One region of the Fictibacillus sp. NRS-1165 genome, then DNA from elsewhere that is predicted to be linked to it. Evidence: riboswitches for the same ligand, from Rfam matches in the RefSeq annotation. Region 1 holds a riboswitch; each other region holds the start of a gene.
The links. Region 1 has a riboswitch for cobalamin ahead of ABHN01_RS17415 (ABC transporter substrate-binding protein). Riboswitches for the same ligand answer to the same signal wherever they lie in the genome.
Positions count from the first base shown of each region.

Region 2: linked by a shared signal. The riboswitch ahead of ABHN01_RS01560 (ribonucleoside-diphosphate reductase subunit alpha) and the one ahead of ABHN01_RS17415 (ABC transporter substrate-binding protein) in region 1 are both predicted to bind cobalamin.
Region 3: linked by a shared signal. The riboswitch ahead of cobT (nicotinate-nucleotide--dimethylbenzimidazole phosphoribosyltransferase) and the one ahead of ABHN01_RS17415 (ABC transporter substrate-binding protein) in region 1 are both predicted to bind cobalamin.
Region 4: linked by a shared signal. The riboswitch ahead of ABHN01_RS19700 ((2Fe-2S) ferredoxin domain-containing protein) and the one ahead of ABHN01_RS17415 (ABC transporter substrate-binding protein) in region 1 are both predicted to bind cobalamin.

Region 1 covers NZ_JBDPNU010000039.1:67,376-75,107, reverse strand. Annotated here, with positions in the region: gene gpmI (2,3-bisphosphoglycerate-independent phosphoglycerate mutase) at 1-148, shown strand, start outside; gene eno (phosphopyruvate hydratase) at 209-1,501, shown strand; gene ABHN01_RS17420 (GNAT family N-acetyltransferase) at 2,259-2,825, shown strand; cobalamin riboswitch at 2,862-3,054, shown strand; gene ABHN01_RS17415 (ABC transporter substrate-binding protein) at 3,181-4,137, shown strand; gene ABHN01_RS17410 (FecCD family ABC transporter permease) at 4,100-5,164, shown strand; gene ABHN01_RS17405 (heme ABC transporter ATP-binding protein) at 5,161-6,627, shown strand; gene cbiB (adenosylcobinamide-phosphate synthase CbiB) at 6,627-7,586, shown strand; gene cobD (threonine-phosphate decarboxylase CobD) at 7,561-7,732, shown strand, end outside.
Region 2 covers NZ_JBDPNU010000004.1:57,765-65,496, reverse strand. Annotated here, with positions in the region: gene ABHN01_RS01565 (ribonucleotide-diphosphate reductase subunit beta) at 7-1,044, opposite strand; gene ABHN01_RS01560 (ribonucleoside-diphosphate reductase subunit alpha) at 1,065-3,296, opposite strand; cobalamin riboswitch at 3,465-3,664, opposite strand; gene ABHN01_RS01555 (CBS domain-containing protein) at 3,727-4,137, opposite strand; gene ABHN01_RS01550 (Fur-regulated basic protein FbpA) at 4,294-4,470, opposite strand; gene ABHN01_RS01545 (MogA/MoaB family molybdenum cofactor biosynthesis protein) at 4,616-5,128, opposite strand; gene ABHN01_RS01540 (metal ABC transporter solute-binding protein, Zn/Mn family) at 5,278-6,210, shown strand; gene ABHN01_RS01535 (copper resistance CopC family protein) at 6,269-6,796, opposite strand; gene ABHN01_RS01530 (YjcZ family sporulation protein) at 6,928-7,020, opposite strand; gene ABHN01_RS01525 (YjcZ family sporulation protein) at 7,241-7,354, shown strand; gene ABHN01_RS01520 (peptidoglycan D,D-transpeptidase FtsI family protein) at 7,477-7,732, opposite strand, start outside.
Region 3 covers NZ_JBDPNU010000005.1:39,052-46,783, reverse strand. Annotated here, with positions in the region: gene modB (molybdate ABC transporter permease subunit) at 1-243, opposite strand, end outside; gene ABHN01_RS02405 (cation diffusion facilitator family transporter) at 370-1,278, opposite strand; gene ABHN01_RS02400 (hypothetical protein) at 1,399-2,205, opposite strand; gene bluB (5,6-dimethylbenzimidazole synthase) at 2,362-2,997, opposite strand; gene cobT (nicotinate-nucleotide--dimethylbenzimidazole phosphoribosyltransferase) at 3,004-4,065, opposite strand; cobalamin riboswitch at 4,198-4,348, opposite strand; gene ABHN01_RS02385 (nucleoside recognition domain-containing protein) at 4,407-5,801, opposite strand; gene ABHN01_RS02380 (FeoB small GTPase domain-containing protein) at 5,786-6,493, opposite strand; gene ABHN01_RS02375 (FeoA family protein) at 6,486-6,737, opposite strand; gene ABHN01_RS02370 (5' nucleotidase, NT5C type) at 6,906-7,481, opposite strand; gene ribD (bifunctional diaminohydroxyphosphoribosylaminopyrimidine deaminase/5-amino-6-(5-phosphoribosylamino)uracil reductase RibD) at 7,492-7,732, opposite strand, start outside.
Region 4 covers NZ_JBDPNU010000046.1:25,771-33,502, forward strand. Annotated here, with positions in the region: gene ABHN01_RS19660 (MFS transporter) at 1-857, shown strand, start outside; gene ABHN01_RS19665 (hypothetical protein) at 1,047-1,211, shown strand; gene ABHN01_RS19670 (histidine phosphatase family protein) at 1,238-1,756, shown strand; gene ABHN01_RS19675 (VOC family protein) at 1,852-2,274, shown strand; gene ABHN01_RS19680 (VOC family protein) at 2,451-2,708, shown strand; gene ABHN01_RS19685 (hypothetical protein) at 2,782-2,913, shown strand; partial or broken gene ABHN01_RS19690 (DUF4003 family protein) at 2,885-3,747, shown strand; gene ABHN01_RS19695 (hypothetical protein) at 3,932-4,153, shown strand; cobalamin riboswitch at 4,244-4,431, shown strand; gene ABHN01_RS19700 ((2Fe-2S) ferredoxin domain-containing protein) at 4,629-5,018, shown strand; gene ABHN01_RS19705 (High-affinity nickel-transporter) at 5,018-5,719, shown strand; gene cobJ (precorrin-3B C(17)-methyltransferase) at 5,721-7,343, shown strand; gene ABHN01_RS19715 (sirohydrochlorin chelatase) at 7,355-7,732, shown strand, end outside.

The DNA.
Region 1 (7,732 bases):
GACGAACCCGGTGCCGATCATCGTTACGAAGAATGATATCGAACTTCGCGACGGCGGCAAGCTTGCTGACCTCGCACCGACGTTCCTGACCCTTCTCGGCGGCAAACAGCCGAAGGAGATGACAGGCGAAACGCTGATCAAAGGCTAATTTTTGAAATAAGGATTGTTCCTACCTATAAAATCTTGTTTGATAAGGAGAGAAAATTTTATGTCAGCAATTATTGAAGTATATGCTCGTGAAGTACTGGACTCCCGCGGGAATCCAACAGTAGAAGTAGAAGTTTACACTGAGTCCGGCGCATTCGGCCGTGCGATCGTGCCAAGCGGTGCATCCACAGGTGAATACGAAGCAGTAGAACTTCGTGACGGCGACAAAGGCCGCTACCTAGGGAAAGGTGTACAAACAGCAGTTGAGAACGTGAACACGCTTATCGCACCTGAATTGATCGGATACGATGTATTGGATCAAGTCGGAATCGACAAAACGTTAATCGATCTTGATGGAACAGAAAATAAAGGGAAATTCGGAGCAAACGCAATCCTTGGTGTATCCATGGCTGTGGCTCGTGCTGCTGCGGATCTTCTTGGTCTTCCTTTGTACATGTACCTTGGAGGTTTCAACTCAAAAACTCTTCCTGTTCCAATGATGAACATCCTGAACGGAGGAGAGCATGCTGACAATAATGTCGACATTCAAGAATTTATGGTAATGCCAGTCGGCGCACCAACTTTCTCTGAAGCACTTCGTATGGGAGCTGAAATCTTCCACAGCCTTAAATCTGTATTAAAAGAAAAAGGACTAAACACAGCTGTAGGTGACGAAGGCGGATTCGCACCAAACCTTTCTTCAAATGAAGAAGCGCTTCAAACCATCATGGAAGCTATCGAAAAAGCTGGCTACAAGCCTGGTGAAGAAGTACGTCTTGCAATGGACGTTGCCTCTTCTGAGCTATTCAACAAAGAAGACGGCAAATACCATCTTTCTGGTGAGGGTGTTGTTAAAACATCTGAAGAAATGGTTGCTTTCTACGAAGATCTTGTTTCTAAATACCCAATCATCTCTATTGAAGATGGCTTGGATGAAAACGACTGGGAAGGCCACAAGCTGTTGACTGACCGTCTTGGCAAGAAAATTCAGCTTGTAGGAGACGACCTGTTCGTAACAAACACAACTAAACTTGCTCAAGGTATCGAGCAGGGCGTAGGCAACTCTATCCTTATCAAAGTGAACCAAATCGGTACATTGACTGAAACCTTTGATGCGATCGAAATGGCGAAACGTGCAGGTTACACTGCAGTTATCTCTCACCGTTCTGGTGAAAGTGAAGACAGCACAATCGCTGACATCGCTGTAGCGACAAACGCTGGACAAATCAAAACCGGTGCTCCTTCCCGTACCGACCGTGTAGCGAAATACAACCAATTGCTTCGTATCGAAGACGAATTGGCAAGCATCAGCCGCTACCCTGGATTGAGCGCATTCTACAACCTTCAAAAATAAGCTATTTTAGTAAACCGCTTGAGGCCTGATCAGTCGCAAGCGGTTTTTTTTGTTGGATCTGGGGGATTGGCGCATAAATATTTTCATCAGATTCGCGCGTATTTCATGGAGACTGGCGCGTATTTCATCCTCAGAGTATACCGCGCAAAATTTAAGTCGTTCATGAGAAGGAAAAAAGGTGTTTTCCAGAGAAGATAACTCCAAAAAATAAAGAGGATGTGATCTTTATATTGTGATCGAACATCATTTGCCGATTTGTATTAGGAAATTAGAAGCCTTGTTAAGAAGACTGCCAGTAAATCATCCGAAACGCGCTAAAATTGAACAAAGTTTTGTTTAATAGAGCGTCAAACTACTCAATAAAAAACACGTCCAATATAATCCTGACATACTATCAAAGTTTAACGTTTCGGAAAATGATCTTTTAAAAGGCGTTCATTGCCCTTCGTGCTTCGCCTTTGGTATGCAAAAAACATATGCTGTTAAATGGCTTTGTCCATTCTGTAACCATTCCTCCGAACATGCCCACTTGTATTCTTTGGAAGACTTTAAACTTCTCATTGGCTCAACAATCACCGCGAACTCAAATTCTTTCTATCCCTCTCATCTCGTTCAATATCGGAAAAAATCTTCAAATCCCTAAACCTTCCCCACACCGGAACCTATAAAGACAGGCGATATCATCTTTAAATTTGAGAAGCTGCATATTATGATAAAATAGATCATTCATACTAGGGACAAATGGGAGGCCTGGAGCATGACGAAAATGGAGCTGGAATTTGAAAGATTGAAGATCAGAGACATTTCGGTTAGTGATGCCTCTGTCATCGCACAATGGAAAAGCGGCCCTTTATTCCGGAAAATGTCTACAGGAACGGCGACCATTATTAACGAAGGCAATCAAAGGCGGGATATCGAAAAAAGTTCAAGCTCTCCGAACGAATCATACTTGATGATCATCGAAAAGAGGAGCTCGCTTCCTGTGGGATATGTCCGGTTCAATTGGATGGGCGGCACCCGTCAGTATGGCTGGCTGCGGTTCGGGCTCGGTGCCGAATCCGGAAAAGGGTATATGCAGGAAGCCCTGTCAGGAATCCTGGACCACCTGTTTGACCGTGAGACCTATCGAATCGATGCAGAGGTTTATGAATATAACAAAAAAAGCCTGAAACTCTTGACCGCTCTCGGCTTTAAAAAAGAGGGTGTCAGAAGGCAAGCCTATTTTGATGAAGACGAGTATTATGATATTTATGTTCTCGGCCTGCTTAGGAGCGACTGGATTGCAGGGAGCCTTGAAGCTAAGAGATCACTGAATCTAAATTAAACTTTTCATTTTGCACTTAAGAGGTATAATGGATATAGCTGAATATGCGGTTAAGGTCCGTTTTATGATCAATAAAACGTTAAAAGGGAAGCTGGTTCAAGTCCAGCACGGTCCCGCCACTGTAATCGGGAGATCTTCTTACAATTTCCACTGTTCAAATCAAAGGATGGGAAGGAGAAGAAGATTGTTGATCGGAAGTCAGGAGACCTGCCTTAATTGCCTGTGCGAACCTTCGAGGAAAAGGTGAAGTAATTGTAATCATTTCTTTTATGATTAACTGTTGATTCGCTCTCCGAAGGGAGGGCTTTTTTGTTTGCACAACTGCAGCTAAACGATACATAGGAGCGTGAAGGAATTGAAGAAGTTTACACAAATTGCGATGATGCTGATGCTCGTGATCGCCATCATCGCAGGCTGTTCGGCCGGCAATCAGTCAACAGACAAAAAAGAGAACGGCAGTCAGGCAAAGAGTGAATTCCCCGTAACGATTAAAGATGCGGCGGATGAGAATGTAAAAATTGATAAAAAACCAAAGAAGATCGTCTCGCTCATACCAAGCAATACAGAGATCGCATTCGCGCTTGGCCTGGATAAGGAGATTGTCGGCGTATCGGACTTTGACAACTACCCTGAAGCGGCGACGAAAAAAACCAAGATCGGCGGTATGGAATTTAACGTCGAGAAGATTGTTGGCCTAAAGCCTGATCTCGTGCTCGCCCATGCCTCTGGCGCGCATACTTCCAAGCAGGGAATCGATCAGCTTAAGAATGCCGGCATCAAGGTCATCGTGATCAATGATGCACAGAACTTTGAGGATACGTACCATGCCATTGACATGATCGCTAAAGCAACAGGCACTCAAAAACAAGGGGATAAGATCGTAAAATCCATGAAGGATGATCTGTCAGCGATCAAGGAAAAAGCAAAACAAGTAAAGCAAGAGAAAAAGGTCTGGGTTGAGGTTGCACCGGCACCTGAGATTTATACAGCGGGTAAAGGAACATTTATTGATGAGATGCTGAACGCCATTCATGCAAAAAATGCGGCAGGCGATTTAAAAGGATGGGCGAAGGTTTCTGAAGAGCAGCCTGTCAAATATCAACCGGATGCCATTGTAACGACGTACGGCTACTATTCGAAGAAGCCGATGGAACAGATTATGGCCCGTAAAGCCTGGAAGGACGTTCCTGCGGTAAAAAACAAAGAAATTTATGATGTGCACTCCGATAAGGTAACACGTCCAGGACCGCGTTTGATTGAAGGAGTGGAGGAGCTTGCAAAAGCCATCTATCCGGAAGTATACAAAAAGTAAAATCATCGTTTCATACACAGCTGTGCTCCTGCTTTTAGGCTTAGCTGTTGCTCTGGGGATATCGGTAGGTTCAATACCTATCCCCCTTTTTCATGTGGTGAAGATATTGGGAGCAAAGCTTTTCCATTATCCCGTACCTGCTTCGATCGATTCATCCATCGTTAATATCGTCATGGAAATCCGCTTTCCCCGAGTCATTCTCGCTATGCTTGTCGGCTGCTCACTGGCACTGGCAGGAACAGCATTTCAGGGGCTGCTGAAAAATCCGCTGGCCGATCCTTATACGCTTGGGGTATCGTCGGGTTCAGCCTTGGGTGCAGTGGCTGTCCTGTTCTTCGGCATTCAGCTTCCAGTACTCGGAAATTTCACTCTTCCGGTAGTGAGCATAATTACCGGTTTTCTTACCCTTGTCGGAGTAATTTATTTCGCTCGCCTTGTGCAGCGCAGCCTTGCGGTTGAGACGATTATTCTGGCAGGCATTTTAAGCAGTTCATTTATAGGTGCTTTAACCTCTCTTTTAATCGCACTGACCGGGGATGAATTAAGGCAGATCATCGGCTGGCTGCTCGGCAGCGTATCCATGAGAGGATGGCCGTACGTTCAGCTGATCACTCCGTTTTTGGCTGCAGGGCTTATCATTCTCCTGGCAAGTGCACGTGAATTAAATGCACTTTCTTTTGGCCGGCAGGATGCAAGGTCAATTGGTGTGGACGTGAAAAAACATACGTCACTCGTGCTGTTCGGGGCTTCACTTTTGACAGGCTCGGCTGTAGCGGTGTCAGGCACCATCGGGTTTGTCGGCCTTGTCATCCCTCATATGGTGCGCATGATCTGGGGAGTGGATCATCGCCATTTACTGCCCCTTTCCACGATTCTGGGCGGGGTATTTCTCGTTCTGGTCGATCTCATCGCACGAACAATCATCTCGCCGACGGAGCTGCCGATCGGTGTATTGACGGCGATCATCGGAAGTCCGATTTTTGCCGTGATTTTTATCCGCTATCGTAGAAGGAAGGTGACTACATGATACAAATTCAGCAGCTTACTGGAGGCTATGACGGCAAGCCCGTGGTAAAAGATCTTTCGTTTTCCATTGAAAAAGGAAAAATAACCGGCATCATCGGACCAAACGGGAGCGGGAAGACCACTCTCATGAAGATGATAAACGGAATGCTGTCTCCGCAGTCCGGTGAAATTTTAATTAAAGGAAAACCAGTCAGCAGCTATTCCGCCAAGGATTTAGCCAGGATCATCGCTGTTCTTCCTCAGCATGCGGAAAGTTCGTTCGACTTTACCGTCCGTGAAGTGGTAGCGCTCGGCCGCTATCCTTTTTACAAAGGCTTGCTGAAGCAATCATCGCCGAAGGACGAAGAGATGGTCCAGCGATCCATGGAGTTTACAGGAGTCCAGCATTTTGCGGAGAAAAGCATCCAGTCCTTGAGCGGCGGCGAACGGCAGCGGGTTCTTTTGGCTAAGGCGCTTGCGCAGGAACCAGAAATCCTGCTGCTCGATGAGCCGACGAACCATCTTGATCTTTCCTATCAGATGAAACTTATGGACTTGCTGAAAGATTGGGTGCAGGGCTGCCAGCTGACGGTGGTTGCCATATTGCATGATTTGAATATTGCCAGTCTGTACTGTGACCAGGTTCTTCTTCTCGATGAAGGAAAAGAGAAGGCGATCGGAAAGCCTGGTGACATTATGGACAGCATCCTCCTGGAAGGTGTGTATGATACGAAGCTGAGCAGGCAGGAGCATCCTCAGAAGCCGAAGCCCTTAATCGCGCTTGTGCCGGCTGAACGAGAGGAACAAAAGAAAATAGAAGATATTAAGCTTCAGGCCACAAATAAATCAATGGTGTTCCGAAGCCCGTATTTTTTAAAAACAATGTCTTCGGCCCTGATCGGCGGAGGATTCGGTTGGGCGAATACGTTTGTTAACCGTCACGTGGACAGGAACTACAATTGTGATGATGCTCATTCTGAATATGAAGCGTACCTGCGCTCCCTTCCTGTCAATCCGAATGAAACGGTTGGAATGATGACAGCGGCACGGCTGGAGGATGCAGGAGTGGTTTCTATAGAAAAAGACGGAATCAAGCTTCTTGCCGCAGCAACATCAGGGACATCCAATGCGGTAGATGCTGCTCAATCGTGGCAGAGGAAGGCTGGATCTGTGGCAGTTGGCACAATTAATATCTGGCTTTTTCTGGAGGGACAGCTTACCGATGAGGCATTTGTCCAGGCGATGATGACAGCCACAGAAGCAAAGGCCAGTGCGCTCAGAGATTATGAGATTAAAGATCCGATTACAGGAACGATGGCTACAGGTACTTCAACGGACAGCCTTTGTATCGCGTCGACACAGCAAGGGAAAAGGATGAGCTACGCCGGTACGATTACTCCGTTGGGAAAAGCGATTGGCCATGCCGTCTATCAGACCGTTGGTAAAGCAATCGAAAACGATAGAAAGAGAATGTCACAATCATGATGATGGCCCTTCATCTGCTATCAATGGTACTCGCTTTGATCATCGACCAGCTCATCGGTGATCCTCGCTGGCTGCCGCATCCGGTAAGAGGTTTCGGCAAATTGATTTCTGTGATGGACCGGGTGCTGAACCGGGGAAGATGGAAAAAGCTGAAAGGTTCCATCATGCTTTTTATTCTTCTATCTATTACCCTCGTACTGACTTTTATCATCGTAAGGTTTGCTTATTCCATAAACCTTGTTTTAGGGGTTTTCATAGAATCGATGTTCATTTCCACGACCATTGCGGCCAGAGGGCTTAAAGAAGCAGGACTGTCGGTGCTTGTGCCTCTTAAGCGGGGAGATGTGCAAGAGGCCCGCAAAAAACTAAGCTGGATTGTCGGAAGAGATACAGAACATCTGCCTCCGGCTGAGATTGTGAGAGGGGCTGTCGAGACGGTCGCTGAAAATACGAGTGATGGAATCACCGCTCCTCTATTCTTTGCCTTTATTGGGGGGGCACCGCTCGCCTTGGTGTACCGGGCGGTCAATACGTGTGATTCCATGGTGGGCTACAAGAATGAGAGATATAAAGACTTCGGCTGGGCATCTGCCCGGTTTGATGATGTATTAAATTACGTACCAGCCCGGCTTACTGCGCTTCTTATGGCAGCAGGATGGCTGGGGAAAAAACGGTTGACCATCTCGTGGCTGAAGGAACAGGCGAAGAACCATCCCAGCCCGAACAGCGGATGGAGTGAAGCGGCGGTGGCAGGAGTTCTTGGTATACGGCTCGGCGGCACGAATTATTATAAAGGCCAGGTCTCTTATCGCCCGTACATCGGCCGTCCAATCTACAGCTTGAAGGCTATACATATTGAAAGGACAATAGCGATCATGCAGCGTACTGTCATGTGGTTTACTATCGTATTAATTGCAGCGGGAGGGATGTATATTGTTGCTGCCCAATCATGGAGCTAATCCGCAGCTGCTGGCAAAATCCTTGAAAACCAGCCTGGTTGAGAACAGCATAGATTTTAGTGTAAATGTAAATCCATATCCTGCACTGTCAAAAATGAAGGAAAAGTGGACCAGCCTTTACGAAGAAATTCTGGACTATCCCCATC
Region 2 (7,732 bases), on a different contig from region 1:
TTTAAGTTATAGATCGTCAAAGCCGTTGGCATCTGAAACTTTTGTATATTGCCGGGGCTTCTGCTCAAAGAAGTCGCTCTTTCCATGGTCAACATCTTCATACGCCTTAATCCACTTCATAGGGTTCTCTCTGAAGCCTTCAAAAGGGCGTTCGATTCCAAGTTCATTTACTCGCTTGTTCGCCATGAATTTAATGTAGGCTTCTAAATCATCCATCCGCAGTCCCGGAAAACGATCTCCGATAATGTATTGACCCCATTGTATCTCCAGTTCTGCTGCCTTTTTGAAGGTTTCCTGAACGAACCGGGCCGTCTCAAGAGAATTTAATTCTGGTACTTCATTAAGCAATTCCTTGAAAATGTTGGAGAACAGCCTGACGTGGAGCTGTTCATCACGGTTAATATAATTGATCATGGTGCTGGAGGCGACCATTTTTTGGTTTCGGGCAAGATTATAGAAGAACGCAAAGCCTGAGTAAAAATTTAAGCCTTCCAGGACGATATCATAAACGATCGATTCCATAAAAGTTTTCGGAGTCGGGTTTTCTGTAAACTTCAAGTAGCCATTCGCTATAAAATCGTTCCGTTCCCTCAACACAGGGTCATGCTTCCAGTATTCAAAGATTTCATCTTGTTTTTGCTTGTTGACCAGGCTTGATAGCACGTACGAATAGGATTGGTTATGCACGACCTCCTGAAAGGATAGAACCGTCATGAGAGCGGAAAGGCTGGAATCCGTTAGATAGGCTGAAACCCTCGAAGAGTAATCCGTTTGAATGCTGTCCAGGAAAGCCAGCAGACCTATGATCTTATTAAATGTTTCCTTTTCCTCACTTGATAGATTCGGGTATTGTTTCACATCGCCTGACATATTGATCTCAAATGGGGTCCAAAAATTGGCTAGCATGTTTTTATAAAGCGGATAGGCCCAGCCGTAACGCACGTCGTCCCAGTTTAATACATTGGAGCTCTGTCCGTTAATCAAGCCGGTAGATGCATTCGGTGCTTTCACATCATATAGTTTTCGTTCTGTCAATGTATTCATTTCTTCATCTAGTCCCTTTCTTAGCTGGAACAGCTCTCGCAGTCTTCCAATTCTGCAATGGATGTTGATCTCGTATAGTAGGTGGTCTTCAAGCCTGATTTCCATGCCGTCATATGAAGATCGAGAAGTTCTTTCGCTTTAATCGTATTTTTGACATAAAAGTTAAACGAAATCGACTGGTCAACATGTTTTTGTCTAGCAGCGTTCTGTCTGATGCTCCAGTGCTGATCCAGCTCATATGCGGATTTATAGTACCAGTTTGTCTGAGGAGTAAGATCAGGAGCGGTTACCGGAATTCTAAAATCCTTTTTCTCTTCAGAGTATTCTTTTTTAAAAATCGGATCGACGGATGCCGTTGAGTTTGCGATCAGGCTCGTTGTTGCATTAGGTGCAACCGCCATAAGCCAGGCGTTCCTCAGACCGTTCTGCTGAACCTGTTGTTTTAATACTTTCCACTCGTCCGTTATATAGTTCCTGTCTTCAAAATAAACGCCGGTTTCCCATTCAGAACCTTTAAAAGCGGGATAAGCTCCTTTTTCCTTGGCCAGTTCATGGCTTGCACGGATGCTTAAATAGCTGATCTTTTCGTAGAGGCGGTCATTGTAGGATACGGCCTCCTCTGACTCCCATCGGATTCCCTCCACTGCCAAAAGGTGATGCAGCCCAAAAGTACCCAAGCCGATTGCACGGTATTTCTTGTTTGTAAGGACGGCTTGTTTCACTTCAATCCGTTCCTGGTTCATATCAACGACGTTATCCAGCATGCGGACCTGAATAGGAATCAATCGCTCAAGCACCTCATCTTTAACGGCTTTGGCCAATGAAATGGAGCTTAAATTGCATGTGACATAATCTCCAGGGCTTTTTGTGATCACAATTTTTCCGTCCTGTGTGAATTCCTCTTCCACCGTAGTCGCCGATCCGTTCTGGGCGATCTCGGTGCAGAGGTTGCTGCAGTATACCATGCCGGCATGCTTATTCGGGTTAGCCCGGTTGACCGTGTCTCTGTAAAACATATACGGTACCCCCGTTTCGAGCTGGCTTTTCATGATTCTTTTAAAGATCTCAATGGCCGGCACCACGTCATAGCCGGAGCCTTTCTCCCCGAAGAGCCCGCGGTCTGCCGCAGCTGCACACTCTTCGTATTTTGCGCGGAAGCTGCCTTTACCCGGCTCTTCATCATAGAAATCATCGAGCTCATACCCCATCACTTTTTTTACCGTATACGGATCAAAAAGATACCAGTCTTCTCTCGATTCCGCCTTCTCCATAAATAAATCCGGTATGCAGAGTCCGAGGAACAAATCATGAACCCTCTGCCGTTCATCACCATTATTCAGCTTGGCATCAAGAAAAGAAAAAAGGTCCTTGCCGAACACATTATAATAAATAGCGATGGCTCCCTTGCGCTGTCCAAGCTGATCGACACTCACTGCTGTCTGATTCAGCAGCTTCGCCCATGGAATGATGCCCGATGAGTTTCCTTTAAATCCACGGATTTCTGATCCAAGGCTTCTGATTTTTCCGAGGTAAACAGAAATCCCCCCTCCTCCCTTTGAGAGAGTTGCTGCATCTGTTGTAGAATCATAGATCCCCCGCAGGCTGTCATCCATCGTATCGATGAAGCAGCTGGACAGCTGGCCATAATTTTTACCTGCATTAGCAAGGGTGGGGGTTGCAACGGTCATGTACAAGTTTGACATTGCCCAATACGCTTCCTTAACCAGATTCAATCGGCGTTCTGATGGTTCACCGGACATCAAAGACATCGCGATGATCATAAAACGTTCCTGCGGCAGTTCATACACTCCGCCTTCATGAGATTTGGCAAGATAACGGTCACCCAGCGTACGAAGGCCGATATATGTAAAAAGTTCGTCCCTTTGGGGCATGATCTCCGCTTCAAGCTCATCGATTTCTTCCGAAGAATAGCTGCTTAAAAGGTTCTCGTCATAGATTCCTTTATCTGTGAGTGTACGAATCAGCCCTTGCAACGAGCCATATCCCCTTGTCCCTTCGGTATTCCTGTTCTTGACCGCTTCAGAGTAAAGTTTTCTCAGGTGAATTCTTGCTGCGACAAAAGTCCAATCAGGTTCCTGTATGGAGATTCGTTCGAGGGCATGCAAAATGGCCATATTCATAGCTTCTGCTTGAGCTCCGCCTTTTTCAGCATAATAGCCCACTTGTTCGATATACTCTTCCTTTTTATTAAGCTGTGGAAAGTCAAAAAGAATGTCTTCCAGCCATTTCATAATAAGATGATCCGTTCCGCCTGCAATAACCACAGTCACATCTCCTCCTTTAAACATCTGCAAATTAAAAAGGCCCATCCAGTGGATGAGCCTAAAAACGACACGAGTTATTAGAAACAAAAATAGCCATTACAGTGCCGTTTCTGCTTCTCAATCCCCGAAGAATCAAAACCGTGAAACAAAAAGGCAGGTCTACTGGCTAATGCTTCCTCCTAGTCTGAGCCTTCCCGTATAACAGCCACATTCTTGTGCGCGTCGTTACACAGTGGTTTCTCATTTCGTCCACATAACAGTTGCGGGGACAGCTCCGGCTTGAGTACCGGATTCCCTTTTAAGTCTCGCAAGACACCTTTCGTTTCAAAATACTATATTTAGTTTAATACATTTACTTTCACACTAAATATAGTATTTGTCAACACCTTTGTTTCATTTATTTGTTGTTCCAAATCGTATTTGCACAGTACTTTATGATGTCCCGCCTGCGGATAATCCCTATAAAATGCCCGTCATCATCCGTCACAGGAATAAAGTTTTGATCGGTTGCCAATGTAATTAAATCTTCCATATTTGAGTTGATCGATACTGAAATGTTATTCACACGCTGTGGAACATCCTTCAGTTTCGTTTTTACCACATCATGAAAACCGAGATCAAACGCCTCTTTCAGTTTCCATAACAGATCCCCCTCTGTCAGTGTACCTACGTACTGACCGTCCTCAGATACAAGGGGAACAGAAGTATATTTGTGATAAGAAAGCTTCTCCAATGCCTGCCTGATGGTCGACTCAGGATTTAAATATTTAACCTCTTCCTTAGGCAATAGATAAAAAGCTATGTTCATGCTGTGATCTCCTTTAACCATAAATTGCAGCCGTTCTTTTCTACTATAACAAAAATTAAAATAAATGAGCAGTATAAACTATGACACAAAAAAAGCCCTAAGACGGACGCAATGCTCTATTGGTTATTCCCTCACGAACGTTTATTTAAACTTTTTTCACTGATTACCCGTAAAGCTTTGCTTAAAAAGCCAGCTTTTATATTCTTCTTCCAGCTCAGTTAATGGCCGATTGGAAAGCTCTGCTTCAATCTCTTTGCTTATCCCGTTTTTTTTCAGCATCTGGATAAGGAATTTCTTTCGATCTTCAATGGCTTTCCGCAATATTCCGCCCATCGTTCCCTCCCATTAAAGCGTTTTCATAATAAAGTATACGCTGCAGCTGCCAAATAGTTTCAGCTTTCATTAAGCTTTACTGAAATTTATTGGATAGCGGACACTTTTATTACAGCTTGAGAGAAGAACTGTATTCTGTCGTTCTTTATAAATCTTTATTGATTTCCCGAATGACATGGGCGAGCTCGGGCAGGATCAGTTTCTTCATGGCAAGTGCAGCCGCCCCGGAAGATCCAGGCATGGCAAAAACAGCTGTGGAACCAACGACTCCTGCTGCTGCTCTGCTTAAAATAGCAGCAGATCCAATATCCTCTGTATAACTCAGCATTCGAAACAGTTCACCAAATCCCGTGATCTCTTTTGTAAACATTGGTTTCAGCGTTTCAATGGTCACATCCCTGGCTGCAATACCTGTTCCTCCATTGATTAAAATCGCCTGAATTTCAGTTGTTTGACAACCGTTCAAGACAGCAGATTGAATCTCTTCCTGCTCGTCTTTTACAATGACGTACTCCGCGACCGCATGGCCATTTGACAATAGCTGATCTTTGATCAGGCTGCCGCTGCGATCGGTTTCTACTGATCTTGTATCACTTACTGTAATAATCTTGCAGGAGACAGATAAAGGGGCTTCTTTTTTATGCTCTTCAACACTCATATGCTTCTCCTTTCAAAACTTAGTAATGGATGTATTATCCTTTATTCATAATAAGAAGTCTATTGTTTTGATCAAAAGAATAAATCGGAATAAATACGCTTTGCAAAACGTAACGTTTCCGTTATAATTAGACCGGAAGGAGCAATCAAATGAACAAAAAATATGTCTATGCCGCCCTGGCGTTTATGATCATCGGATCCTTGATCCTATCAGGCTGCGCGAAAGGCACAAAACATAAATTAAACAGCCCTCATAAGCTTACCATAACAACAACGCTTTATCCTCTCGAATACTTTACGGAAAGAATCGGAGGCAAGCATGTTTCTGTATCCAACGTGGTACCCCCGGGAACTGACGCCCATTCTTTTGAACCTTCTACGAAGGACATGATCAAAATATCTGATAGCGATGCTTTTATCTATAATGGAACAGGTATTGAAGGTTTTGCAGATAAAGTGAATGAAACAGTTAAAAAAGAAGGCGTAAAAACCGTTAAAGCTGCAGAAGGCCTTACGCTCGAAAAAACAGAGCATCATGATGAGGCACATGACGAACACGGGGATAAAGATCCTCACATCTGGCTCGATCCGGTGTACTCCATTCAAATGGCAAAAAATATTGAAAAGGCATTGATCGATCTGAATCCAAAAGCGAAATCAGATTTTCAAAAGAATTACCGGTCATTAAGGAAGGATCTAAAAAGGCTGGATGAATCCTTCCAACTAACGGTCAACGAAAGTCCTACTAAGGAGATCATTGTGTCCCATGCTGCCTATGGTTACTGGGAGCATCGTTATGGATTGAAACAGATACCTGTTTCCGGCCTCTCCACTTCCCAGGAACCGTCTCAAAAGCAGCTGCGAGCCTTGATCAAACACGCCAAGGCAAAGCATATCCGCTATGTGCTCCTTGAGAACAGCGCGAGCGATAAAGTGGCCAGAGTGGTTGAAAAAGAAACCGGAGCAAAAACGCTAAAATTAAGAAATCTGGAAACGCTCAGTCCTAAAGATGCTGAAGCGGACGAGGATTATTTATCACTCATGCAGAAAAATGTTCAAGTCATAAAACAAGCCCTGCAATAAAAAAGCAGGAACATGAGTCATTCATTGATTCACGTTCCTGCCTTTTTAGGTTAGCTTATTATTTTCTTTTCTTAATGAACAGCACGGCTCCAATGATCACAATGAGGAGCACGGCAATAAACAGCGGTGCTCCAGCTTGATTTGACTTCGTTTCAGCCTTTCCTGCTTTTTCTTCTTCCTTTTGAGATTTTTCATCCTTTGCTTTTTCTCTTTTTGGCTCTTCCGCCTTCTTTTCCTGCGGCTTTTGAACATCAAAGGAATAATCCTTTTGAATAATATGTCCATCAGCACCGATAATCTTATAGTTTACTTGATACCTTCCGTTTTCAAAGGGAGATGATGCAGACCCGGTCATGACACTATTGTTCACGTCCACTTTTACATCTATTGGTTTACCATCCCGTGTGACTTTCATCGTGCTTAAATTTTCAATTTTTGATTCAAAGGTCAGTGTAATCTTGCTTATGTTTTCTTTGACTACTGCGCCTTCTGCGGGATTAGAAGATTCCAGTCCAGTATGAGCGGACGCGATCGACGCAGAACAAAGAAAAAAAACTCCGGTTAGAATCAATATGTACTTCTTCATGCGACAGTTACATCTCCTTTATTTTCCTCGTTGCTATATATACTGTAATGGAAAACATTAAAAAAGACCACCCAGATGATGAGAAATCCGGGGGCCTTTTCTGTTAACTTTTTTTCATGCCTGATCAGGGCTTAGCAAAATGCACAAGCACAGCCTATGATAATTAACAAAATGAACAGTACCACAATAAGGGCGAATCCACTTCCACCGTGTCCAAATGACATTTTGTTACCTCCTCTTTCGAGATGTTTAACGTTCTACACCCATAACATATGAAGCGGCCAGGCTGTGCGAACCGGTACAAGAGTCTATTTTTTAAAAACTTTCTGTTCTGCAGGGAATGTAAAAACCATCTGAAAATACGCCTATTTTCCAAGCTTATCCGCATTTGTCCCATACAAAAAAAGCAAAGCGCCATATAGTGTTAGGGAGATGTTGGAGTTTATGACAAAGGAGGTAACACATATGGGATTCGCAGCAGGCGGAAGTGGTTTCGCTTTGATCGTGGTACTGTTCGTGCTTTTGATTATCATCGGATGTGCTTGTGCATTCTGCTAATGCACTGAACAAGGAAAAGATGCAGATCTTTTCCTTGTCATTATGAACTACGATTAACGCAAATTGTTTTCCAGTAACCAAAACCCATAATTAAAGCACTGAGCGCCGCTCAGTGCTTCTTTTTATTGCTTCGCTTGTTCTTCCGTCTCGGTCTTCTTCTTCAACGCCCAATACGTCTCCAGAGCCCGCTGTCCTATGTGCTTGTTGACCGCTTGCGTTCCGCTGTACGGTGAAGCATCCGGTACGATAATCGCAAAAGCGATCTCCGGATTGTCATATGGTGCGTATCCAACTAATGTCAAATTATCTTTATCGGCAATGAAGTTTCCATTTTTATCATATTTTTTAACCTGGGCCGTACCTGTTTTCCCCGCAGCA
Region 3 (7,732 bases), on a different contig from region 1:
TACCGCTTCAATAAACTGCCCCACCGGGCTCCTCTTCCCAAAAATAACGATAAGCAAAAACCCAATAACCGTTGGAGGAAGTACGAGCGGAAGCATCAGCACCGTTTCAAGAATCACTTTGCCTTTAAAACGTCTGCCCGCCATAGCCTTACCCATCCCGATACCAGCCAACATTACAATGAGCCATGCCGCTGCAGCAATCGTGATCGACAAGTAGATGGGTGGCCAAATTTCTGCTGCCATAGTTCCTCCCCTTAAGAAAAAGATCAGTTGGTATTCATTATAGCGAATGAAGAACTGGTTTTACAAAAAATAAAAAGCTGAGCGCTTCAGCCGTAACAGCCTGAAACGCTCAGCACCCTGTATTTGTCAGTTGCAATGATTTTCTTTTTTACAAGGATGACCGCCTGCATCAATCTGTATCGTCGTGTGTTCAATATGATATTCATCGTGAAGCAGGCTGTTTGCTTTGACTAAGAGGGCCTGCTGATCGATTCCCGCATCCGTCACGAGATGGCAGCTAAAGGCTGGAAAGTCTGAAGTAATGGACCAGACATGCAAATCATTGACCTCTTTTACTTCCTGAATCGTTAACAGAGTTTGCTTCACTTTATCAATGCTGATATTGGCTGGAGTCCCCTCCATTAAAATGTGGATCGACTCCTTCGTAACACGCCAGCCACTGATCAAAACGAGTAAAGCTACGATCACACTTGCAGCAGGATCCGCCCATCCCCATCCGAAAAACATAATGAGAAGCGCCGCGATAATCGCTCCGACTGATCCGAGCAGGTCCCCGAGCACGTGAAGAAACGCACTTCTTACATTAATGTTTTCGTCCTTATCACCGCTCATCAAAATAAATGCTGCGATGATATTGACAACAAGACCGATGACCGACACAGCCAGCATGCCTGAACTTACAATACTGACCGGGTTTAATATGCGATGGTATGCTTCCCAAAAGATATAAACAGCGATAGCAATCAAAGCAATGCCATTAATAAATGCAGCCAAAATCTCAAAACGCTTGTAACCAAACGTTTTAGAATGGGAAGATGCCTTCTGCCCGTATGTCATCGCTAAAAGGCTTAATCCCAGAGCGGCCGAATCGCTCAGCATATGACCCGCATCTGACAATAATGCCAGACTATTGGTCATAAATCCGCCAATCACTTCAACGACCATAAAAATGGTAATAATCAGAAACGCGCGCTTTAAGGCTTTTTTATTGCCGCTCCAGTGATGGTGGTGGCTGTGATCATGAGAGTGTCCCATAGCTCTACTCCCCCTTATATGAATATATGCTCATATATATTATGACAATGAATTATGAGATGTGCAATCATTTTATGAGCAGATAAAGAAAAAGCAGCCGGTACGGCCGCTGTCGAAATTTTAATAGAAGGGGCCTTCATATAACGACGATTTAATGACAGGCTTAAACGGAAGCCTGTATTTTTCCAGGACGGATTGAACGACTTCCCTGAGCCATTCAGGACTTGTTGGCGAAACATACACTTCATCAATTAATGTGTTCAAATTACTTTGGACATATGCTCCGTCTTTATGGTCAAAAATGCGGTTATTGGGGTTATCAAATGCCAGCAGACGTATCTCGTTTTCATGACTGAAGGAACGGCGTTTGTAGAATAGTGTTTCATAGGGATTCAGACTGGCCATCTCAGAGTTGAAATTGATGTACTGAACTTGTCCGATATACGTATGAAACCTCTTATCCGATATGCTCGTGTACAATTTTTCTAAGGTGGAGCAGATAGCGATGCCCTCATCCGATTTTAAGTACAGGTTCCACATCGCCGCTGATTCTTCTTCGTTCAAGTGCCAGCAGTTCACACCGACATAGTCATGCATCTGCTTGATGTATTCATGAAGCTGTCTTCGCTTCTCCTCTTTTGATAACTTATCATTTACAGGTATAGTAAGGTAGGACAAAGGATCATTCAAAATATTATTTACATCCAGCGCAGAATAGCTGCCTTCATGGTTATCCACGAACAGTGAAGGTTTAGGAAAGAATAAGGATTTTTGATAAAGCATGCTGACAAACTTTGCAAAGTCCATGTACTTCCATACCTTTGATTTTCCAGAAAGCCGTTTGCTGTTTTTTATGTTGTATGAGTTGTTTTGATCAAACTGAGATTCGAATTTGATCAATGCCTTCTCAGCCCAGTATTCACTCATAAAACGATCCTTTCCACGATTTTTACATATTCATCGTCTATAGTTTTACTTCCCCGTTTTCCTTGCCATCCAATCGTTCGATAGGAAAAAGCTCCTGTCCATACAGAAGCTTTTTATGAAATATGCATATGCCTGTCCTTTTCTAATTATGATGCTCTACCATTTATTATAAGAAACTAAGTTTTCTATCTCCCTTTTTTTCTCCCATCGGGCCGTTGCCAGAATGGGTTGTTTTGGATACTCATCTGTATAGCCGATCGAGAGTAAAGCAACTGGTTCAACATGAGGGGGAATTTCTAATATCTCCCGCACATCGGCTTTTTTATAAAAGCTCACCCACCCCATGGCTAATCCTTCGGCGCAGGAAGCCAGCCACATGTTTTGAATCGCACAGGCGGTCGACATGATATCTGTTTCAGGTATTGAATTTCGCCCCAGAACATGTGAACCGCCCCTGGAAGGATCGGTTGTTACACAAATGCTTAAAGGCGCTTCTTTGATCCCCTCTATTTTCAGGCTCAAAAACTTTGTAGACCGATCATCATCTTCATAATGAATGGCAAGGGCCCTTCGTTCTTTATCAGCGGCCCATGCTAACCGTTCCTTGATTTCCTGTGATGTGATCAATATAAAGTTCCACGGCTGCATGAAACCAACGGAAGGAGCATGATGAGCAGCTTCCAATATCCTGCTTATGGCATCCTCTGGTATCGGATCAGGCAGAAAACTCCGGACATCCCTTCTTTTAACGATTACTTTATAGATGGCTTCTTTTTCATCTTTTGTAAACAATGGAATCTACTCCTCCTTCATTCTTTTTGTTATCTGAGCGGTTTCGAATGTGGCCATATTCTTTAGCATTAGGACAGCTGATTGAAGAATAGGAAAAGCAACAGCCGCCCCGCTTCCCTCTCCCAGCCTCATACCCAGGTCAAGAAGCGGCTCTTTATCTAACAACTTTAATAGGGTCTGATGTCCAAGCTCTGCCGAACGATGAGCCATAATCATATAGTCTGAGGCGCGGCTGTTTATCATCGTTGCAATCAATGCTGCGGTCGTTGATATAAAGCCATCAACCAGAATCGGGATTCTATGTGCCGCTGCAGATAGCATGGCACCCGCCATGCCCGCAATTTCAAGCCCTCCCAGTTTCATTAATACATCAATAGGATCCTCCGTTTTTGGCATCCTTTTTTCAATGGACTTTTTTATCAGTTCCTGTTTGTACTGAACTTTTTCATTGTTGATGCCCGTTCCTGTTCCGACCAGTTCAGTTAAGCTTTGCCCAGTGACAGCGACGATAATGGCACTGCTCGCAGTGGTATTGCCGATCCCCATCTCTCCAAGGATTAGACAATTGACTCCCTTGTTGATAAGCTCCTTCGCCTCAACAAAGCCTGTATCAATGGCTTGAAGCACCTCTTCTCGGGACATCGCATCCTGATGATAAAAATTGGCGGTTCCATATCGGATTTTTTTCTTTACTAATCCTTCCTCTTCCTCCAAATCGGCAGCTACACCAATATCGACTATTCTTAAGACCGCCTTGATCGATTTACTGAATACGTTAATCGCTGCTCCGCCATTTAAAAAGTTTCGCACCATTTGGCTTGTTACCTCCTGGGGATAGGCTGAAATCCCTTCTGAAGCGATGCCATGATCGGCAGCGAATACAATAACGCCGGGCGGGGTAATATTCGGAAACAATTCACCTGTCATTCTAGCCAATTCAATGGCTAATGCTTCTAATCTTCCAAGGCTTCCAACAGGCTTAGTCAAAGAATCTGCATAAATTTCTGCTATTGAGCCCATTCCTTCATTCAGCTCTGGTATATTTAGTTGCTGCCATTCATACTTCATTTGTTTACCTCTTCCTTTCAGTTTTTTCTTCATACAAAAAAACCTTAACTAGAGAAGTTAAGGTTTAAGAATACATTTGTAAGCAAATAAAACGATCGCCGTAGACATCCTTTCTCTTCCCTCCGAAGATTACAGAAACTAGATTCTTAAGCAGGTCTCCTGGCTTGATCAGTTAATAAAAGGCAACTGATTTTACAGTAGCGGGGGCTGCTCCAGATTTTCCACTGGATTCCCTATTATCTCTCCACATTCCGTTTTGAGCACTTAAAATCTTTTATTCAGTTGTGGTACACTCCCTATAATACCAGTTTTCCCTCCGCAGTTAAAAACGTTTATTATTGCTATGCTGCTAACCTGGTGATCTGCGCGACTGCAAACGTAACCAGAATAGCGATCGCTGTAGGAATGATAAATGACAGGAAGGTCCATTTTGCACTTTTTGTTTCTTTATAGATGTTAACCAGCGTTGTGCCGCATGGAAAGTGAAGCAGGGAAAAAAGCATCATGTTCAAAGCAGTCAGCCACGTCCAACCATGGCTCTCGAAGATCTGTTTTAAATCTCCAAGATTATCCACTTCGGTCATGGCGCCAGTAGAGAGGTAGCCCATGATCAGGATGGGGAGCACGATTTCGTTTGCCGGCAGGCCTACCAGAAACGCCATGAGAATATACCCATCCAGCCCAAGCATCTGTCCAAACGGATCGAGGAAATGGACGATATGCAATAAAATACTCTGATCTCCTGCGTTCACGTTGGCCAGCACCCAAGTTAAAATACCAGCAGGCGCCGCTACTTTTACCGCCCTCACCAATACGGATAAAGACCGCTGAAGCGAAGAGCGGATCACAGTTTCCCAGAACTTGGGCCTGCGGTAGGGCGGAAGCTCCAGTGTATAGTGTGTAGGAACCCCTTTTAATGCCGTCTTGGAAAGGATCCAGGATACAAGAAAAGTGACAAGGATTCCAACAAGAACGATGCCGACAATGACCGCTGTTGTCACAAGTGACTTTGCACCGCCTGTATAGCCTGCCGCCATAAACAGCGAGGCAAGGACAATCAGCGTTCCCCACCTTCCATTACACGGAACAAAATTGTTCGTTAAAATTGCAAGCATCCGCTCTCTTGGGGACTCAATAATCCTCGAAGACAGCATGGCGGCCGCATTACAGCCGAATCCCATCGCCATCGTTAAAGACTGCTTACCGTGTGCCCCAACCTTTTTAAACACCCGATCCATGTTAAATGCTACTCTTGGGAGATAACCGTAGTTCTCCAGAAGTGCAAATGTCGGGAAGAAGATTGCCATTGGAGGAAGCATTACACTGATCACCCAGGTCGTTCCCCGATACAGCCCCAGAACGAGCAATCCATGCAGCCAGTCAGGCGCATTCATAAGCTGAAAAAGCGAGGTGATATGACCTTCCAGCCATCCAAAAAAGCTGGCAATCATATCTGACGGAACATTCGCTCCTGCGATCGTGAGATAAAACACGATGCCAAGCATGATGATCATGATAGGAAAACCCCAGATCGGCGATGTAAAAATCGCATCGAGCTTCTCCGTATGCTTATCGCGTTCGGTCTTTCCAAATGAAACACTGTCTTCGCACAGCTGTTTGCTCTCCTGATACAGTTTCAGTACGATCTTATCGCGGAGATTGGGAGATGCTATCTGCTGTGCTCTCTCGTACAACTGGTTTAGATCACCAGATCGGCCGGCTAGCTCTGATTGCATACTGTTTCCTCCTTTGTTTTTAGCCTTGTATTCAACTCTTTCAGCAGCGATTCATCTCCGTCCAGCAGCCGTAAGGCAATCCATCGGGATGAAATACGGTCATCCACCACTTGTTTTACGAAGGGCTCCAAGGAAGCAATCCTCGCTTCTATCTCACCATCATACTTGATCTGCACTGGTTCACACGCAATTTTTCCTGAGACGATTCGGTCAATTGTATCAAGAAGTAAAGGAAACCCTGCCCTGTTTCTGGCAGAAAGTTTTATTACAGGAACTCCTAGACGCCTTGCCAGTAACCGTCCGTTGATGGTAATCCCTCTCTTTTCTGCTTCGTCCATCAGATTTATGCAGATGATCACATTCTTTGTCATTTCCAAAATTTGAAGGGCGAGGTTCAGGTTCCGTTCAAGAGAGGTAGCATCAACGACAACGAGCGTCAGATCCGGCTTTTCAAAAACGATATAATTTCTAGCCACTTCTTCATCTGCTGAATTTGAAAAGATAGAATAAGTACCCGGAAGATCAATAAACCTGTATTGCTTACTCCTATGCTTGAAAGTTCCTTCAGCAAGCGAAACTGTCTTTCCCGCCCAGTTTCCGGTATGCTGCTTCAGGCCGGTCAGCGCATTGAACAACGTGCTCTTCCCTGTGTTAGGATTGCCGGCTAAGGCTATACGAAATGTATCAGTCATGACGTATCAGCTCCCCCTGGATTCTAGTGCTCTCCTCTTTCCTCAATGCAATCGACGTCTGGCTGACCCGAAAGGCAATGGGATCTCCCAGAGGACTTTTTCTGATTACCTCAACAAGAGCTCCTTGCACAAAACCAAGATCCAGCAGCCTTCTTCTCATCACTCCTTCGATCTCCATGGAGGTGATGCGAATGATGTCTCCATTTTTTCCATCAAATAAGGATATACTTTTAGTCCCATCCATCTATTTTTCCTCCACTCTTATTTGTTTCCCTCGAGCAACTTTTGCTTATATCATATGTATATACACTCTCTTTGTCAATGTTTCTAAAAAAAATAAAAAACAGCACCTTATTTCAGGCGCTGTTTCTCCCGGTTTTCACCGTGGCTTTGTTGAAAAAAAACAGCAGAATTATCTTCTGCTGTTTTCCATAACCAACTCTTTCAGTTCTCCCCAGTCAGTCAGTCGTTGTCCTTTGTAATGCCGGTTGTACGACTGGTCCTTCACAAAGATTTTCAGGGCATCAATGTCCAATGTCTCCAGGACACCAGGTTTATCATCGAAATAATAATCCAAATCCAACTTTTCAATGATTTTTACTTTTTCTTGATCCTTCATTCCGCAGAAAAACTTTTCTTCTTCCACCGGAAAGCCTTGCTCAATCATCCATTCCATCGTCCGTTGGCCATGTTCCCCTGGACGGGCAGTAATGTAATAGATTTCATGTCCCTGATGCCAAAGCTCCTGGAGCGTTTCTACTGCCTGTGGATATGGAGGGCAAGAGGTAAAATAGATTTCTTCAAGCAAGCTGTTCCACATCTCTTTGCCTTCCTGATCACTGAGGCCAAAGGGATGGTGGATCTCTACCGTTTTCAAATCTTCAAAAACATCCTCTGCAATCTTTTGATTTAATTTTTTATTATAAATGGAAAATGCATGGCTTCTTAAATTAATCAATGTATCATCTATATCAAAACCGAATTTCATGTGAGTCTCCTTACTTCCCCTGATACACCGGATAACCGGTGAATTTAAAATCTTTGCCTGTTTGCACAATGCTCAAATCCCTCAGTTCCACCGCATCGCTCATCCTTTCAATGCCCTCGCCTTCAAGAAAAGTAGGCGACAGGCTTCCGCCTACCAGTTTAGGTGCCATATAAACCACCATTTTATCAATGAGCTGGTGCTGGAGGAAGGACGCAATAACGGCTCCACCACCTTCAATCATGAGTGATGAA
Region 4 (7,732 bases), on a different contig from region 1:
TTCCGCTGATTGTGAGAAAAGAAGAACTTCTGCAGGCAAACGGTGTATATATGAACATTTTTACAGGTGCAAGAATCGCAGGGACAGCGCTTGGAGGAGCAATGCTCGTCGGTATGTCGCTGACAGCAATGTATACAGTGACACTTGTAACGTATGTTATACTCCTCCTCTCGACTTTTTACATTTCAGTAGAGGGAAAAGTGAAGGAGAAGTCAGCAGACAGAAAGAAAGAGAACTTCTTCACTACGTTAAAAGAACTTTATCCTATCGTGAGAAAACAATCGAAGGTCGTATACGGTATCTTTCTTCTCATACCGCCTTACCTATTTCTTTCTGGTTTTAACTTGATGGTCATCGAGATCAGCCAAATCCAGCACAATCCCGGTATTAAAGGGATTCTCTATACAACAGAGGGGCTTTGTGTATTTCTTGGTACCTTTCTGGCCCGAAAGTTCTTTCGCGAACGTCCGCGGCTGCCGTTTCTGTTTGGCATCACCTTTCTTATCGCGACCGCTCATACATCATTATTTTTAGCGGCTCATCCCGCGATGTCTGTTGTTTCGTTTGGCCTGTTCGGCCTTTCAGCGGGTATGCTTTTCCCTGTGACCACGACTATTTTCCAAACGGACATCCCTTCTGACTATCATGGACGGTTTTTCTCCATTAAAGGAATGACCGACAACATTATCTTTCAGATTCTTATGCTGTTAACCGGGTTATTCCTGGATACGATTGGTTTTGAAAAGATGGTGATCGGCTTCGGGATCAGCTCATTCGTTATCGCTTCGATCATACTGATGCAATACCGGTCGAAAGTGAGCCGAAATAAAAGAAAGCCAGTAATGTTGGCGAAATAATCACTTGTTTGAAGAAAGCCAGGTACCGGCCATTTTTGTAAAGTACATTTAATTCGTTAGAAGGAATATTCTGTAGGACAGAGAAATTAATAAGAGTGATGATGAGGCGCTATTCCGCTTTTTTTCATCATTTGCTGATTTGCTTCATAAGGTAGAGCAGAGAGAGATTAAAAAAAGGAGGTAAGTCTAATGGCTTGGTTCTTGCTGCTGTTGATCGCGGCGGCCGTTATGATTGGATTTTTTGTATATTCCAGCAAAGCAACAAAGACTGCACTCCAAGAGGATGACTCCGTTCGACTTTTAGAATCAGAGAATGCGAAAAATAATAGTTCATACAATGGAGGACCGATGTAACTCGGTTCTTTTTTTAGGAGGTGCTCATGCAGATCTTGTTGATTCGGCACGGGGAATCAGAAGATGATTTTCTAGAAGAAGACTACACAGGCTCAACTGATTTGCCGCTGACACGCCGAGGGGTTGATCAAGTGGACAAAATGGCACTTCGTGTGTGTACAGAACTTCTGCCTGATGTGATTTGGAGCAGTACCCTGATCAGGGCCAGACAGGCTGCTGATCGACTCTCCAAAAAAACAGGCTGCCCGGTAACCTACATAGAGAACCTTAAAGAACAACAGGAAAATGAATCTAAAACTAATTTCAGGCTGAGGGGTGAAAGGAACTTATCATCGATTAAAGAACTTGGCAAGGATATTAAAAGAGTGGCCGTTGTTTCTCATGGAGGCATGATCACACAAATCATTGAAAGCTTCGTGGGGCTGCCTTCCGGCAATACTGTTTGGTTTCACTCTGAAAATACAGGCATGCATCTGCTTGAGTACACTCGTCACGGAAAACTTATCCGATTCACAAATTGCACCTCCCACTTAAAAAATGAATAAGAAAATTTAGGTAGTAGGGTGTTGCACTTATTTTATATCTGTAGTAATATAAACGGGAACATACGTTCGAAAAATAATAAAACGAGGTGTCTGATATGATCGTAGGGCTGTATCCTTATTTAGTAACGAATGGAAATGGTCAAGAAGCTGTTAAGTTTTATGAAAAGGCATTAAATGCGAAGGTTTTATCTGTACAAACTTTCGGCGACCAGCCGGAGAATCCGGAATATCCTGTTCCTGCAGAAGCAAAAGACCGTGTAATGAATGCCCATTTAAAAGTAGGAGATCATGACTTGATGCTATCTGATACGTTCCCGGGGATGCCCTATGAAACTGGAGACCAAGTAACAGTAGCGATCACAATTGACAGCGCCGAAACCTCCAAAGAAATTTTTGAGAAGTTAAAAGAGGGCGGAAAAGTGATCATGGAGCTGCAGGAAACCTTCTGGAGCCCATCTTATGGCCAGCTTAAAGATAAATACGGAGTGACTTGGCAAATCTCAACACTGGGAAAATAAATACATCGTTAAAAAAAAGCTGCCTAGGCGGCTTTTTTTACTTATGTTTGATTCCACTTAAACAGAGTGAGATTTAAAATGGCAAGAGTGGTTGGATCTGAAATGAATAGTCAGGAACCGGAAAAAGCAGCTGCATTCTATTCAAATGTTTTTGGATGGCAGGTGGATGAACCTCGTTGGCACTATCGGTTGTTACCACAGGAGAGGATCGATCAGAAGAAATCGATGGAGGAATAGCAAAAGGACCTCACGATTTTCCGCATGGTACTCGGATTCAAATCGAAGTAGAATCCATTGATGAGGCAATTTCAAAAGCAAAAGAGAACGGAGCGATCATCGTTCGGGAGAAGATGGAATTTGAAGAGTTTTATCTAGCTTACCTGGTCGATCCGGCTAGAATTGGCTTTGGCCTCATTTCAGAAGAAGTTTTATAGGTAATCATTTGAAACTTTCCTATAACAGATCCGTAAATTGGTTTAGTCGGAAATTTGGAAGGGGAGTTAAGGCATGCTGACACCATCCTTTGAACAAAAGCTTACTACATATACCGATATATACAGCCAGCTGAAAACGGCGTTTAAATGGAAAATGAGTGATGATGATCGCTTCCATGTATGTGATCAACGAAAAACCGTTTGATTTAAGGCGGTTTGAGTCATTGAGCGATTATGTTAAAGAACAGGTAGGAGCGTTCAATACGCTAAAGTCTTCCTACCGTTACACAACAGCCGCGATGCTCGATGTGCGTTTTGAGAATTCTGTAGAGAAGTTCCATCGCCTGCTTGAAGTGTACGAAAAGATGGTCTCTGGTAAATTCAGCAGGGGTGCCTCTACTTATATTGCAGCTCAAGTGATGCTGGAGCAAATCGAAAATGGCAGAACGGAGGACATCGAACGAGTTATGCAAGTGTACAAAGGGATGTCATCCAACCATTTTTTTCTTACTTCCAGTACAGATTTTCCGCTGGCCGTCCTTCTTGCAGAACGGGAAGGAACGGTAAACGATTTGATGAAACAGATTGAGTATTTTTATAAATGTCTGAATCAGCAAGGATTTGCGAAAGGGAATGACTTGCAGTTCTTAAGCCACATCCTGTCTCTAGGGGACGAAAATAAGGCGGATGCCCTTAACGAACAATGTACAAAAGTGGCAGATGCCTTCAGAACACAGTGGAAAAAGCCAAGAGCGATGCATTATCCGCTGGCCGGTCTCCTCGCTCTATTAAAAAGGAAGTGGCGACTGTTTTGAAAGCCGCAGACCGTTTAAGCGACGAGAAGCACTTTAAGTGGCATAAAGACATGAATATCCTAATGGTGGCCAATTTCCTACTGAGTGAGAAGATGCATGACACTACCTTGCTCGGGGCCGGAATCTTTGCAGCCATCGAGGCAATCATGCAAGCACAGCAAGCAGCGGCGATTGCAGCCATTGCTGCCACAACTGCAGCTTCTTCCTCGAGTGCAGGAAGCTAGTAACCTTGAAAAAAGAACTGCAGCGCAGTTCTTTTTTATTAACTCACTGCACCAGTCTCTAAGGGGTGTTGCGCTAAATACGCTTGGCTGGGCGGATTATAGAGATCTTTGGATTGAACGCGGGTTGTTCCTTTTTCCTTTTTTCCTGCATAAATTAAGGTACTAAGGAAAAGGGGAAACCACAATGCTCGAGATCTTTTCTGTCATTGGCGCAATCATTGGTTTTGGCGTTATGCTTTGGGTACGTGCACAGCTTAGAAGTGCAAAGGTGTTTCAGAAGATCGTTTCTCAAGATAACGGGATCCTTCTCTTATTCATGTATTTGGCTATTGGAGCGGTTGGATTACTGATTGTGGGAGTATGCTTGAACTACTTATATGAAGTCGGCGGCGGCCCCATCTATTGAGAAATTTGTCGATTAAGTTTTATGCCCAAAATAAAAAACTATTGTGAATATCGTGAAAGTATAGTAGGTTTAATGGCAACGGGATTTATAACTGAATAGAAGTTTAAGAGTGCTCAAGTTTACATTGAGATAATAGGGAAACCGGTGCGAGTCCGGTGCAGCCCCCGCTACTGTAAGCATGGATGATCTTGTAATGAACCACTGGCCAAAAGGCTGGGAAGGAAACAGGAATCAGTTGATATGCGAGCCAGGAGACCTGCTTTTAAATGAGTAATACGATTCTCGGAGGGAGGATGATGTGTTAACATGCAATGGAAATCATGGATTGAATGATTTGGCATGATTCGATATAGGGTGACCTATTTGTCTACTAACCTTCCGTTACCGTTTTATGATGAAACGGTATTTTATTAGGGGGCTGACATATAGAGTCGCCCTTTTTTGCGTGCAAAAAAAATCAAGAGGAAGTGATCTGATGACGACTTGGAACTTAAATGGAACGATGAGCCACGTATTGATCTGCAACGGATCCAGCTGTATGCGGAAAGGCGGCGAGGAAGTCACTCAGGCAATCAGGGACGAAATTAAGAAGCAGGATCTCGATGCTTTGGTGCATACGACAAGAACACGATGTAATGGCCGGTGCAAGGACGCCTGTGTTGCGATCGTCTATCCGGAGGGAGCATGGTATAAAATGCCGGATGAACATGCCGCCCGAGAAATGGTAAAAGGCCATTTGTTAAAAGGAGAAAAGGTGAAAGAGCTCCTCATTTACGAGTACGGTGAGAACGGATTCTCCCTGACAGAAGAAAATGGCTTGACCAAAGGGATTCAAAAGGGAGAAAAAAAGGAGGCTGTCCGCTGATGGAACTTATCACTTTTGCCATGCTTGCGATCTTCATAGGCATGCGTCATGGATTGGATGGGGATCATGTCGCAGCCATTGCAGATATGGTCGGCAGTGAAAAGAAACGGAGACGGCAGCTGTCCCTGGGAATCATGTACGCTCTTGGCCATGGGGCCATCGTCTTTTTTATCGGCCTTCTTTCGATCTATGTGGGAGCGAAGATGCCAGCCAGTGCTCAAAGCTATTTGGAACTCTCGGTCAGTGTCACCTTAATCGTGCTGGGTGCCATCATCCTGCTGTCCATCTTCCAAAGCAAGCAGGACTATAAATATAAAAGCAGACTGGAAATTGTCATGCAATACATAAGAAAGGTCACAGGCTCCCAAAACAAAGAGGATTCCAGCCTGACGAAGTTTGGCATCATCGGAGCTTTTATTATTGGAATCATCCATGGAATCGGTGTAGAAAGCCCGACACAGATCGCTGTTGTCTCACATGCAGCCGGATTTGGGAGTGTTTCCGGTGCAACGGCTCAGCTCGTATTGTTTGTTGTCGGACTGCTGTTCTCAACGATCTGTGTAACGTTTCTGTTCACGTGGGGATTTATGAAGGCGAGCATAAAGAAAGGATTTTACATTGTATTAGGCTGTATAACCGGTTTTTACAGTGTAGGCCTTGGGGTCTATATGATGGCTGAACTGCTCAAAGGAGGATTTTAAATTGAAAGGGAAACTCTTGATCATCGGATTCGGTCCAGGAAGCTATGACCATATTACGGAGCGGGCGAAGCAGGCAATTCAGGAAAGTGACTGCATTGTTGGCTACAAGACCTATGTGGAACTGATCCAGGGGTTAATCACGGATCAAAAGGTGATCAGCACCGGAATGTCAGAGGAAGTCAGCCGGGCGCAGGCTGCGGTCAAACTGGCGGAAGAAGGGAAGAAGGTCGCTGTAATTTCCAGTGGTGATGCGGGAGTTTACGGTATGAGCGGCCTCGTCTATGAGGTGCTTGTTGAAAAAGGCTGGAAAGAAGAAACCGGAGTAGAGGTTGAAGTCATTCCAGGCATTTCTGCGATTAACTCCTGCGCGTCACTGCTCGGCGCACCCGTTATGCATGATGCTTGTACGATTAGCTTAAGCGACCATCTAACGCCGTGGAAATTAATCGAAAAGAGGATTGAGGCAGCGGCACAGGCTGATTTTGTCATTGCCTTCTACAATCCAAAAAGCGGACGCCGTACGAGGCAGATCGTAGAAGCTCAAACCATCCTGCTGAAGCATCGTTCACCGGATACACCGGTTGGGCTGGTGAAAAGCGCATACCGGGACAGGGAGGACGTTGTCATCACTAACTTAAGAGAGATGCTTGATCACGAGATCGGCATGCTGACAACGGTCATCGTTGGCAACTCACAGACCTTTTTGTATGACAGCAATAAACTGATCACGCCAAGGGGCTATCAACGGAAATACACACTGAACACAGAAAAACAGCGGCTGAAACCGCATGAGCGCCTTCGAAAAGAGAATGAACCATGGGCGCTGCAGGACGAGGAACCGGAGAAAGAACATCAGCCAGAAAAAGAGACTCAGAAGGCCTCTGCTCTCGAGTTGGCGACAGAAGCGCTCGCTTTGTCGTCTGGTAATCAAGCGGAACCGCAAAAAGAAGAATCTCCTGTTCCATCCGGTGTGGAATCCATCCTGGAATTTGGAGTGAGTCCGGGCCTCGTGAACAAGAAGTTTACGGCCAAGCAGCTGATGACATTGGCCGAAGTCGTAGGCGAACATGGGGAGATGGAATATACCCCCCACCATCTGATCAAGGTACAGCTGTCGACGGACAAGCCGGAACAGGTGACCGAACAGCTGGAGGCCGAAGGATTTCTGCTGCTGCCGGCAGGTGATGTTCTGCAGATTAAAGCGTGTGATTTTTGTGACGGTGAAAAATATGATTCCATTCCTTATGTGGAGCAGCTGCAGGACGAGCTTGGAGGAATGCCGCTTCCTAAAGAACTGAAGCTCGGCTTTAACGGATGCGGTATGGCTTGCTATGGGGGTGTTCAGGAAGACATCGGCATCGTGTTCCGCAAAGGGAAATTCGATCTGTTCTTGGGAGGCAAGCCTCTGAGCCGGACAGCCCATTCCGCTCAGCCGGTGATGGAAGGAATTGAGCCGGAGAAGCTCGTCGGCATCGTAACGTCCATCATTCAGGAATACGAGGAAAAAGGCCATCCGAATGAACGGTTCTTCAAGTTCTTTAAACGCGTACAACAGGTAGGCGGATTCAAACATAGAGACATGGCCCCGGTCATCGAACTGGAACCTGCGCCATGCGGGGATTGAGGAGGAAAACAATGAACGCAATCTTAATGGTAGGCCACGGAAGCCGTGATGCAGAAGGAAACGATCAGGTGCGGGCATTTATCGAAGGGATTAAGCCAATGGTAAACCATGAGGTGCTCGTAGAAACATGCTTCCTGGAATTTGAGAGCCCAAACATTCACCAGGGAATCGAGGCGTGTGTCAAAAAGGGAGCGACCTCAGTTGCAGTTGTTCCGATCATGCTGCTCCCAGCGGGACATTCCAAAATCCATATTCCAGCTGCGATTGATGAAGCGAAAGAAAGTTATCCGCATGTGAATTTCACGTATGGAAGGCCGATTGGCATCCATGAAGCGGCACTGGATATCCTGAACTGCCGTTTGGAAGAGATTGGAGAAAACACGGACGCT